3 regions of the Lysinibacillus phoenicis genome follow, and region 3 is predicted to be linked to each of the others. Evidence: riboswitches for the same ligand, from Rfam matches in the RefSeq annotation. Region 3 holds a riboswitch; each other region holds the start of a gene.
The links. A riboswitch is a leader RNA that binds a small molecule or an ion and turns the genes downstream of it on or off. The one in region 3 is predicted to bind lysine.

Region 1: it holds a riboswitch for lysine, as region 3 does, so the genes downstream of both, ABC382_RS22045 (aspartate kinase) here and ABC382_RS04040 (transporter substrate-binding domain-containing protein) in region 3, are expected to answer to the same signal.
Region 2: it holds a riboswitch for lysine, as region 3 does, so the genes downstream of both, ABC382_RS14090 (amino acid permease) here and ABC382_RS04040 (transporter substrate-binding domain-containing protein) in region 3, are expected to answer to the same signal.

What each region holds. Positions count from the first base shown of each region.
Region 1 covers NZ_JBDFMP010000002.1:4,112,965-4,117,221, forward strand. Annotated here, with positions in the region: gene uvrC (excinuclease ABC subunit UvrC) at 1-1,732, shown strand, start outside; lysine riboswitch at 1,838-2,016, shown strand; gene ABC382_RS22045 (aspartate kinase) at 2,151-3,377, shown strand; gene ABC382_RS22050 (YslB family protein) at 3,468-3,902, opposite strand; gene ABC382_RS22055 (succinate dehydrogenase cytochrome b558 subunit) at 4,175-4,257, shown strand, end outside.
Region 2 covers NZ_JBDFMP010000002.1:2,542,934-2,547,190, forward strand. Annotated here, with positions in the region: gene ABC382_RS14085 (response regulator transcription factor) at 1-20, opposite strand, end outside; gene ABC382_RS14090 (amino acid permease) at 184-1,647, opposite strand; lysine riboswitch at 1,730-1,906, opposite strand; gene ABC382_RS14095 (CynX/NimT family MFS transporter) at 2,084-3,292, shown strand; gene ABC382_RS14100 (TraB/GumN family protein) at 3,344-3,874, opposite strand; gene ABC382_RS14105 (nitric oxide synthase oxygenase) at 3,948-4,257, opposite strand, start outside.
Region 3 covers NZ_JBDFMP010000002.1:562,208-566,464, reverse strand. Annotated here, with positions in the region: gene odhB (2-oxoglutarate dehydrogenase complex dihydrolipoyllysine-residue succinyltransferase) at 1-1,170, shown strand, start outside; lysine riboswitch at 1,512-1,698, shown strand; gene ABC382_RS04040 (transporter substrate-binding domain-containing protein) at 1,818-2,675, shown strand; gene ABC382_RS04035 (amino acid ABC transporter permease) at 2,846-3,571, shown strand; gene ABC382_RS04030 (amino acid ABC transporter ATP-binding protein) at 3,584-4,257, shown strand, end outside.

The sequences.
Region 1 (4,257 bases), 3.6 Mb from region 3:
GATGAAAGATCGACAGGGGACAATTATTTATGTCGGTAAAGCGAAAGTACTGAAAAATCGTGTGCGTTCTTACTTTACAGGTACACATGAGGGGAAAACACAAAGACTTGTAAGTGAAATAGAAGATTTTGAGTATATCGTGACATCATCCAATATTGAAGCACTTATTTTAGAGCTGAATCTCATTAAATTACATGATCCAAAATACAATGTCATGCTAACGGATGATAAGACATATCCATATTTAAAAATTACCAACGAAAAACATCCGCGTCTTATTACAACACGAAAGGTTAAAAAGGATAAGGCTAAATATTTTGGCCCCTATCCTAATGCATATGCGGCAAGTGAAACGAAAAAGCTATTAGATCGATTATATCCGCTACGCAAATGTGTACAATTACCTTCAAAAGTTTGTTTGTACTATCATATGGGTCAATGCTTGGCTCCCTGTGTAAAGGAAATTGATGGTCAAACTTATCAAGAAATGATTGAGGATATGACAAAGTTTTTAAATGGTGGTGTTGAGGCAGTTAAAAAGGAGCTGGAAACTAAAATGCTTGCAGCTGCTGAAAATTTGGAATTTGAACGTGCGAAGGAGTTTCGAGACCAAATTGCACACATTGATACAGTTATGCAAAAACAAAAAATTGTATCAAGTGATACAACAAACCGTGATGTATTTGGCTATGCTGTTGAAAAAGGATGGATGTGTGTACAAGTATTTTTTGTCCGACAAGGTAAATTAATAGAACGTGATGTCTCCATTTTCCCGATCTATCAAGATGCTGAAGAAGAATTTTTAACATTTGTTGGGCGTTTCTATGAGAAACCAGAGCATATAAAGCCAAAAGAAGTTTTTATTCCACAAGCCATTGATGCAGCCATTTTAACGGAATTATTAGAGATCAAAGTACTCACACCAAAACGAGGACAGAAAAAGGAATTGGTAGATTTAGCAACCAAAAATGCTGAAATAGCTGTGGCAGCTAAATTCCAGCTGATTGAACGACAAGAAGAACGTACAATTGGTGCTTGTGAGGTTCTTGGTGAGGCAATGGGTATAACGACGCCATTACGAATCGAAGCTTTTGATAATAGTCATATGCATGGCACGGATGCCGTCTCTGCTATGGTTGTTTTCATTGATGGAAAGCCTGCAAGAAAGGAATATCGTAAGTACAAAACGCGTTCAGCAGCCAAGCATGATGATTATGGCGCTATGCAGGAGGTCATCCGTCGTCGTTATACGAGGGTTTTAAAAGAGGGTTTACCATTACCAGATTTAGTCCTCATTGATGGAGGAAAAGGGCAAATGGAAGTAGCTCGTGAAGTATTAGAAGATGAACTAGGGCTTGTTATACCAATTGCGGGTTTAGCAAAGGATGACAAGCATAATACATCGCAGCTATTGTTTGGTGATCCGCCAGAAGTGATCGCCTTAAAGCGTACAAGTGATGGTTTTTATTTGTTACAACGAATTCAAGATGAAGTCCATCGCTTTGCTATTACGTTCTTGCGTCAACAGCATGAGAAGCATGCTATTCAATCTGTCCTTGATCAAATCGAAGGGATAGGACCTAAACGTAAGCAACAGTTGCTTAAACATTTTGGGTCAGTCAAAAAAATTCGAGAGGCGAGCGAACTAGCTTTACAGGAGGCTGGGATGCCTGCTAAGTTAGCAAGCCAAATTTACTCCTATTTTCAGCAAGAATCGTTGTCAAAGGAATAGACATGTGCTAAGGTTGTAAATAACATTGTTGTTCAATGTTAAACAGCCCTTTGGACGGCTAGTTAGTGGACGCCAGGGCTAATAAATTTAATACTTCACTTTTAAGGTGATGATAGAGGTGCAAGATTCAAGAATAGCACAATGGAGGATGAACAAGTCCAGAGACATTGTGTGAAAGGGGAGCTTGCCGAAGTACAGCATTGTTGTTTCCTTTGTTGTACTGGTTTTGCATTTAAGAAATGTAAGACTGTCGATTCTAAACGTTTCGGAGAGCTATCACACATGCGCAAGTTACGATTATTGTACATGTTATAAGCAGCTTTCACGTTATGTGGAAGTTGCTTTTTTAGTTTTCTAGAGACTGTTTTTACACTTCGAAGTTAAGTGAAATACGCAGACTGGAAAGGGGAACAAAAAAATGGCTAGAATTGTGATGAAGTTTGGAGGAGCTACATTAGAATCAACGGGCCACATCCAAGAAATGGCTCGAAAAGCTATTGCTGAGAAGGATAAAGGGTTTGATGTAGTAGTGGTAGTAGCGGCAATGGGACAAACTGCAAAAGACGTAAAGATGATGGTGAAGCGTTTCACTGACGATGTGTCAAAGCGAGAATTAGCTGCAGTGATGTCCACATGTACTCAATTATCTAGCTCTTTATTTGCTATTGCATTACAAGAAGCAGGCTATAAGGCAGTGTCATTAACTGGATGGCAGGCAGGTATTCATACGGATCGTATGTATCGACATGCACGTATAGACAATATAGATGTCCATCGTATTGAAGAACATTTTGAACAAGGCCAAATTGTAGTCATTGCTGGAGAACAGGGTGTTGACGACGATTATAATATAACAACTCTTGGAAAGGGTGGAGCGGAAACAACAGCTGTAGCTCTTGCCATAGGTTTAGAGGCAGAGAGAGTTGATATATATAGCAATGTGGATGGTGTTTATACAGCCGATCCACGCTATGTTACAAATGCCCAAAAGCTACAGGAAATTTCTTACGATGAAATGTTGGAACTATCCAATTTAGGTTCACATGTTATACATCCACGGGCAGTAGAGTTAGCGAAGAAGTTTCAATTACCAGTTATCATCCGCTCTAGTTCAGTAGAGTCGGTAGGTACTTTATTGAAGGAGGAAGTGGAAATGGAGAAAAATTTAGTAGTTCGCGGTGTAGCTTTTGAAGCAGATATTATTCGGTTAACAGTTGGGTATGATGCCTATAGCGAAGGTTCATTAGCCGATATGTTTACCATCCTAGCAGAAAATCGGATCAATGTAGATATTATTGTTCAAGCGATTATTGATGGATTAAAGCCGACTGTATCTTTTTCCATTTTAAAAGAGGAATTTGCGGAAGCATTGCGGGTTCTAGAAGATAGCAAAGTATCACTTGGCTTTAGCTTTGCTGACTTCGAAATAGGGTTAGCAAAAGTTTCCATTGTTGGTTCAGGTATGGCGTCTAATCCTGGTGTTGCTGCCCGTATGTTTGATCGATTACGCCATGAAAACATTCCCGTAAAAATGGTTAGTACATCTGAAATAAAAGTATCAGTTGTCGTACCACAGGATGATATGATCCGTGCAGCAAATGCATTACATGATGAATTTAATTTAGAGCAAGCACTTTATATATAATAATAGAAGAAACAGCATTTTATGTAATTGTTCGAAATGATAGGAAGAAAAAAGGATTGTCATCCCATATAAGGGAGGCAATCCTTTTCATTACTCTGTAGGGATGGTATTCATAATACGTTCCTTAACATCCCATTTGACTGTAAACATGACATGGTGTTGCTTTTCTCGTTTTTCTTCATAGCATTCTGTAAGATAGCCTTTAGCTAATTGAATTTGTTCAGCTATAAATCCCGCCTCAAGTCTAAAGCTACGTTGTTTGATTTGTAATATTTCTGGGTCATTAGTCAATTCGAAAATGCGACCATCCTTTGATTCTTTTAATAACGCTAATGTACCCCAACAGGCATCTGCGAAAAATGCGATAAGTTCGTCTTGACTTTTACATGGAAACTTACGTGCAAGCTCTTTACCTGCCCAATAAAGGACATCATCTTCATGTTTACCAAGTATAGAAGATAGAATATGATCGCGAATGATCTCATAACCAAATGATGAGATTGTAGGAGATGGAGTGTTTAACATTGTTATCCTTCTTTCTTAGAATATTCTTAAAATTTGGCGGTAATAAAGTAATGATAGATTTTTCGAGAAAAAACGACGCATCATGTACTATATTAGTTCTTTAATAAGCTCTATGAAAAACTCCGAGTTGCCTTGACGCTCGTAGCTCTTGAGAGTACAATAAACATGTCATAATATTGTACCATGATGAAATACACAGTCAATGAAGTATCATTTACAAAATGATGACTTCTTTTGTTGTGCTATTTTAAGTACTAAGGGGGGTAACAGTCTTGTCGAAAGATCGAGAGTTTTTATGGCGTCGCTTACATTCTCTACTTGGGATCATTCCAGTAGGTCTGTTTTTAACGATGCA
Region 2 (4,257 bases), 2.0 Mb from region 3:
AGTAAAATATGTTTTTGCATTTTCATGCACCTCTTCCTAACTAAAAAGCCATTAGTATGACTTTCCACATCTATAGTATATTACCATATATATGATATAGATTAAGAAATAAATTTAACGCCCAAATATAAAAAAGCCGTCCTATCAACCGTCATACAACGGTATACAGAACAGCTTTTCTATTTAATCCTCCACTTTTAAATCACACTCATTAAGTGGAAGCATTTTTGTTTTATGTTTAATTTTATAGCCTAACCATAATAGTAAGAAAAATGGAATTCCAATATAAGAAACTAGAATACCGTACCAATCGATTTTGTCTCCTGTAAAGGCTGTGTAATTTTGTCCAATGACCACAATCATACAAACTGTAAAGGCGAATAGTGGTCCGAATGGATACAATTTTGCTTTATAAGGTAATAGCTTTGGATCTAAGCCCTGTGCGTCGAATGCACGACGGAAACGATAATGACTAAATGCAATGCCAAGCCATGCAATAAAGCCAGACATTCCAGAGGCATTTAATAGCCAGATATACACCACACCGTCACCGAAAAATGACGCTAAAAATGCTAAACAGCCTACAGCTAATGTTGCTAGTAGCGCGTAAATTGGAATACCACGGCGACTAAGCTTTGTAAAGATTTTAGGCGCATGACCATCCACCGCTAATTGCCATAACATACGAGATGATGCATAGAGCCCTGAGTTACCTGCTGATAGCATAGCCGTTAAAATAATAGCGTTCATTAACGACGCAGCAAAGGCGATACCTAAGCGATCAAACACTAATGTAAATGGTGATACTGCAATATCTTCTGATAATAAGCGCTCATCTGTGAAAGGAATCAGCATTCCTATTGCACCAATTGCTAAAATATAGAATAAAAGAATACGCCAGAATACGGATTTTACAGCTTTCGGAATATTTTTACCTGGATCATCAGTTTCACCAGCTGTTATACCTAGAAGCTCTGTTCCTTGGAATGAAAACCCTGCAGCCAGGAAAATACCAAAGGTAGCAAGGAAGCCCCCATGGAATGGCCCATCACTAATAAAGAAATTTGTGAAGCCTACAGGTGCCTGACCACCTAAAATACCAAAAATCATTAATAAACTAATAATAATAAAAACAATGACCGTTGCTACTTTAATCATAGCAAACCAATATTCACTTTCACCATAGCTCTTTACAGAAAGTAAATTAAACGTTAGCACAACAGCAATAAATAATACTGTCCAAAGTGCTGATGAGCTATCTGGGAACCAATATTTCATTATTAAAGACACTGCTGCAATTTCTGCTGCAATCGTAATTGCCCAGTTATACCAATAGTTCCAACCTAAAGCGAAGCCTAGTGCTGGATCTACGAATTTTGTTGCATACGTACTAAATGAACCTGATGATGGCATATAAGCAGCCATCTCTCCTAAGCTCGTCATTAGGAAGTACACCATAACACCAATTAAGGCATAGGCAAGCAATGCGCCTCCTGGCCCTGCTTGTGCAATGGCACCACCACTAGCTAAAAATAGCCCCGTACCAATTGTACCGCCTAAAGAAATCATTGTAATATGACGGCTTTTTAATTCTTTTTTCAGCTTTGGTTCGTTATGACCGAGCTGATTTACTTTTATTTCACTCACGATATAGCTTCCTTCCTATTTATGAGGCAAAAAAATGCCATCACATGAACAATGTGATGGCTAAGTTAATCCTCAGTTTTTCCTAAATGATAGCTCAACACGTTGTACAAACGTGACAGTTCTGTTCCTTTCGGAGACAGCCCCAGCATGAGGTTTTCAAGTCCCCTCACACTTCGGCAATATTTCCTTTCAGCTAATCTCATCAATGCTTGTCATTTCAATTAGCATACTTATAAATATCGCGACCTCTACCTCAATACAAACATGAGGCATATAATTATTAAATTTATGATGATTATTATACTAACATAAGACCATAGACATTTCAACAACACGGAAAATGTTCTGTATTTTATGAATCTTCTACTATTTTTAATAGTGTGATAAAGTGTTATAGTAGTTCAATTAGAATGGTTAATAACAGGGGGGAGTTATTTTGACTACAAATGATCATTCCGCTAGTTATCCAAGTAAAAAAATTAGCTGGAAAGGAACAACATTACTTTTAGTCTTTGGGGTTATTTTTATTGCCTCTACATTACGAATGCCATTAACTGTTGTTGGTCCAATCATATCCTTTATCCGTGATGATCTTGGTATCTCTAATGTATTAGCAGGCTTTCTAACAACTATTCCATTGCTTGCTTTTGCCATCATATCGCCTTTTGCACCTATCGTAGCACGTAAACTAGGGCTTGAGCTTACTTTATTTTTATCCACTATTCTATTGGCCTTAGGGATAGTTCTACGCTCACTTGGAACAACAGGATTACTTATATTTGGTACTATGCTAATTGGCGTAGCAATATCTTTTGGAAATGTACTCATTCCAGGATTACTAAAATTGAAATTTCCATACCATGTAGGCTTACTGATGGCCTTCTTCACCATGTCCATGAATTTAACTGCTGGCCTTGGCGCAGGTATTAGCTATCCAATAGCTAATTCATCATTAGGCTGGCAAGGGGCTTTGGCCATTGCTCTTGTACTTGTTGTCGTTACGATTTTAATTTGGATACCTCAATTAAAATCAAATAAACCTGAACCAACTACCTCATCTAAAAAGTCAGGTCCACCACTATGGAAATCACCTGTTACGTGGGCCGTCACAGGCGCAATGGGTTTACAGTCTTTATTATTCTACACGACTGCAGCTTGGATTCCAGAAATCTATATTGCCCAAGGATTAGCTCCTGATAAGGCTGGCTGGATGTTTTCTATTATGCAATTCTCTCAAGTTCCAATGGCATTAGCTGTGCCTATTATTGCTAGTAAAATGACTTCACAGCGACCTCTTGTACTGATGTTTACGTCGTTCTATTTAGTAGGCTTTGTTGGTGTTGTAATGGAATGGACAAGCCTTGGAGTACTTTGGATGGTCCTTCTAGGATTAGCAGGTGGTTCTTCATTCGCATTAGCCATGATGTTTTTCACCCTTCGCACCCGTACTGCCTTTGAAGCAGCAGATTTATCAGGCTTTGCACAATCTTTAGGGTATTTATTTGCCGCAATTGGTCCTATTCTTTTTGGCTACTTGCATGATTTATTCGGTGGCTGGGATATTGCTGGCTGGCTTTTTGTAGTTGTGGCAATGGTACTTTTCTTCTGCTCAATGAGAGCTTCTAAAGATGAATATGTCCATTAAATTGGAGCAGATGGGAAATGGCATATGTTTCTCATCTGCTTTTTTATCAACCTATTTATTCAGCTGCTCTAATAACCTTAGCAGTTCCGCAAGACGGTCTGCTGCTTCGTTATTGTGCACTGTAATAGCCGTTAAACTAGGGATAGCCTCTTGTAAGAGTAGATAGCTGAAATAATAATAGCTTAAAAATGCTGTCTGCTCATAGCCCGTCGGCGTTTCTCTTTCCCACTCTTGATCGTCATCCTCTTCATTTTCTGTCCATAAGTAGTTTCTATCTAGCAGCTTCTGCATGGGTTGAACAGTTTGTGTTGGCTCTAAATAATCCACAGTAATCGCCTGAGCAACGGCTAAATAAAGTTCAATTTCTTGTAAGGAGACATCCTCCCTATCTTGGCTACCCAGCTTTTTTAAAAGGATTAACAAAACCCATGGTGTCACCTGCCAAAGTGTACCTTGATGTTCAATTAACTCAGCTAGTTGTCGGTAATTTTCCTCTTCAATCAGCTGCGGAATGGCTGCACCTCTTCCATAAGGTGTGGTCAATTGTTGCCACGGGATATCTGGAATTTGCTGCTCCAACATAGTGGATCACCCTCTTCTTAAAATACAATTAATTGATAAATTTACTGATAGGAAATTGAAGAGTCTTCTATTGTTAATAGCATGGTTTTTGATAAAAATAATTTGGTGTATGATAGACATTTACATAGGGCTTATGGAAAATATGCGTTGTTGCAGGTGAAAGCGGTGGAATTAACCATGTCCAGTTGCCTGTAACTTCCCGTTCAGCCGATAGCTCTGCTTCCTCAAATAATTTAAACTGCTGAGCCGCTGTATGATGATCGACAATGCTTACCCCATCTTCTTTAAAGGAATGGAGAACTGCTATATTAAGCTCCACTAATGCACGATCACGCCAAAGAGAAGCTTGTTTGGTTGTATCAAGATTAAAAATCTCAGCAATA
Region 3 (4,257 bases):
GTTGAAAAAGGTGAATTCATCGTTGAACTTGAAACAGATAAAGTAAACGCTGAAATCATTTCTGAAGAAGCAGGTGTATTAACACAAATTTTAGCTGAAGAAGGCGATACTGTACTAGTTGGTCAAGTTATCGCAGTAGTAGAAGCAGGCGAAGGCGCAGCACCTGCACCAGCAGCGGCTCCAGCTGAAGCAGCTCCAGCTCCAGCAGCACCACAAGCAGCTCCTGCACCAGCGGCAGCAGCTCCAGTAGTAGAAGAAACTTCTGGTGAGCGTGTTATCGCATCTCCAGCAGCACGTCGTCTTGCACGTGAAAAAGGTATTGACCTTGCAGCAGTATCTCCAGTAGATCCACAAGGTCGCGTACGTGTACAAGATGTAGCAGCACACGGAACTGCACCAGCGGCAGCAGTAGCACCTACACCAGTAGCAACTACAGGTGGCCCAGTTGTATTCACACCAGCAGCTAATTCTGATCGTGTAACAATTGAAAAAATGAGCCGTCGTCGTCAAACAATTGCAAAACGTTTATTAGAAGTTAAACAATCAACAGCTATGTTAACAACATTCAACGAAATTGACATGACAAACATCATGGCACTTCGTAAACGTAAACAAGAAGAGTTTGTGAAAGCAAACGACATCAAACTTGGTTTCATGTCATTCTTCACAAAAGCTGTTGTTGCAGCACTGAAAAAATACCCATACGTAAACGCTCAAATCGTTGGCGATGAAATTCATTTAAATAACTTCTTCGATATCGGTATCGCTGTATCAACTGAAGAAGGTTTAGTAGTACCAGTTGTACGTGATGCAAACAGCAAAAACTTCGCTGAAATCGAAAAAGATATTGCTAACTTAGCGACAAAAGCTCGTGATAAAAAATTAGGCTTAAATGATATGGCTGGTGGATCATTCACAATCACAAACGGTGGTGTATTCGGTTCATTAATGTCAACACCAATTATGAACGGTACTCAAGCTGGTATTTTAGGTATGCATTCTATTGTTAACCGTCCAGTTGCTGTAAATGGGGAAGTTCAAATCCGTCCAATGATGTATGTAGCACTTTCTTACGATCACCGTATCATCGATGGAAAAGATTCAGTAGGATTCTTAAAAACAGTTAAAGAATTAATTGAAAACCCAGAAGATTTATTATTAAATTCATAATACCATTAAACCCTGCGAACAATGTTCAGCAGGGTTTTTTTGTGCATAATGAAATCTTTCGACCGATTCTATTTTTGAAAGAGTACTAATGTTATATCGTATAGAGGAGCAAAAAAGAAATAAACACAACTTTTCTCACATAGAAAACATACTCTATAATAAAAATATGTTGTAATTTTCAGAAATATTGACGAAAGCTCAATGATTTAAAATGGATAGAGAACGCATAATAACCTAATATTGTCATTAGTCAGAAAAATGTTAAAATCGTCTTGACGAACATATTAGTTTTATAGTAGTATCTAAATATCAATTAAATAAACAAACCTCACGAATGTTACCAGTGAGGTAGAGGCGCGGTATTTATTAGTTCATTGTTGAGTACAAGCAAGCGAAGACGCAATGAAGAAGGAAATATCGCCGAAGTATAAAAGGAGCTCGTACTTTTATGCTGGGTCTGCAGTGAATAAGTGCAGGACTGTCCTAGTAAATTGATTTCCAGGTTTACTAGGTTGTGCTATCTCGGAAATATGGAAATAATAGTGAGGATTTGGGCAACTGTCATAAAAGGTAAGACCTAAGTTCAATAAACTTAGGTCTTTTTTAGTACAGTTGTCTTATTTTTTTACAGAAAAGGGGAGTTTTTCATGAAAAGAAAATGGTTGTTAGTAATGATCTCTATCATGACAGCAATTGTGCTAGCTGCATGTGGCACTAGCGACAAAAAAGACGGCGGTTCAGGTGATGCTGGCGCGGACAAGGAAGAAGGCGGCGGTGAATTCCGCATTGGAATGGAGGCTGGCTACCCACCATTCAACTGGACACAGCAGGACGATGCTAATGGCGCGGTAAAAATTGCTGATAATGCAGAGTATGCAGGCGGCTATGATGTACAAATGGCGAAAAAAATCGCTGAAGGCTTAGGCAAAGAGCTAGTTATCGTAAAAATGGAATGGGACGGCTTAGTACCAGCGCTACAATCAAACAAAATTGATGCAATCATTGCGGGTATGTCACCAACAGAAGAACGTAAGAAAACAATCGACTTTACTGAAAACTACTACACGTCGGATTTCGTAATGGTGATTAAAAAGGGTAGCAAATATGAAGGGGCAAAATCAATTCAAGATTTCTCTGGTGCAAAAATTACATCCCAATTAAATACATCGAACTACACAGTTATTGATCAAATTAAAGGTGTAGACAAACAAACTGCTATGGAAAGCTTCCCGGCAATGCGTGTTGCTTTAGAGGCTGGCAAAATTGATGGTTATGTAGCAGAACGTCCAGAAGGAATTTCCGCTGCAGCAGCGAACGATAAGTTCACATATGTTGCATTTGAAGAAGGCTTTGATACAGATCTTTCTAACACTTCAATTGCTGTAGGTTTACGCAAAGAAGATGCAAATCGTGAAAAAATTAACGAAATATTAAAAGGTATTACAGAAGACGATCGTCAAGCCATTATGGAGGAAGCGATTAAGAATCAACCAGCAGCACAATAATGACAAGGCACGGACTAGTTGCTGGTCCGTGCATGATCATTTCATCATTATCAAAATGAGAACCTCTCTACATAATGATAATGTCCTAGCGTGACAAATCATAGAATGGTAGAAAGAGCTAGGACACGAAAAAGATAAGCAAGCAACATGACATTGTAAGGAGGAACATCATGAGTCTTGAATGGATAATTTCAATTATTGAAAACAACTGGCAAATGTTTTTACGAGGTGCGTATTATACGTTACTGATTTCGATTATTAGTACAATTATTGGTGCATTCATCGGATTTTTCATCGGAATTATGCATACGATTCCAGTTCGTAAAAAAGGAATAAAATTTTATAGCCTGAAGCTTATTAATTTTATCCTAACATGCTATGTTGAATTTTTCCGTGGTACACCAATGATTGTACAGGCTATGGTTGTCTACTACGGATTAGATATCGCGTTTGGAATTGACATGCATTTTATCACAGCAGGTATTTTAGTCGTTTCTCTTAATACAGGGGCATACATGGCAGAGATTGTGCGTGGTGGGATTGTATCGATTGATAATGGTCAATACGAGGCAGCATCAGCGATTGGGATGAATCACTTCCAAATCATGCTTCACGTAGTCCTGCCGCAAGTAGCACGTAACGTTTTACCAGCAACAGGTAACCAACTAATTATGAATATTAAAGATACAGCCGTATTAAATGTCATCGGCGTAACAGAGTTATTCTTCCAAACAAAATCAATTTCAGGTAACAACTTCCGTTATTTTGAATCGTTCTTTGTCGCATGTGTTCTTTATTTCATTATGACATTTACCGCATCTCGCATCCTTCTATATGTTGAAAAACGTTTGGATGGACCGGATGCCTATCAAAAAGAACAAAAAGAAGCAGTATAGGGGGACGCACAAATGGCAGTCATTAAAATCGAACATTTAAGTAAATCATTTGGACGTAACCAAGTGTTAAAAGATGTGAATTTCCAAGTGGAAAAAGGCGAGGTTGTTTGTTTAATTGGTTCCTCTGGTTCTGGTAAGTCTACACTACTTCGTTGCATAAATTTATTAGAAACACCAAGTGGCGGGCAAATAATTTATCAGGGAGAAGACATCCTAGATGAAAAGCACAATATCCAAGAATATCGTACCCATCTAGGAATGGTATTCCAGCAGTTCAATTTATTTAATAATCATAATGTGTTAAGTAATTGCACAGTCGGCCAAATCAAAGTACTTAAGCGCTCGAAGAAAGAAGCGGAAGAAACAGCGCTGAAATATTTGAAGATCGTAGGTATGGATCAATATGTAAACGCTAAGCCACGTCAGCTTTCAGGCGGACAAAAGCAACGTGTAGCAATTGCTCGAGCACTGTCTATGAATCCCGAAGTAATGCTATTTGATGAACCGACATCAGCACTGGACCCAGAAATGGTAGGAGAGGTGCTGAAGGTTATGCGACAATTAGCAGACGCAGGGAATACAATGTTAATTGTGACACATGAAATGGAGTTTGCAAAAGAAGTGGCAGATCGTGTCGTCTTTATGGATAAAGGTGTGATTGTGGAAGAAGGCCCACCATCACAAGT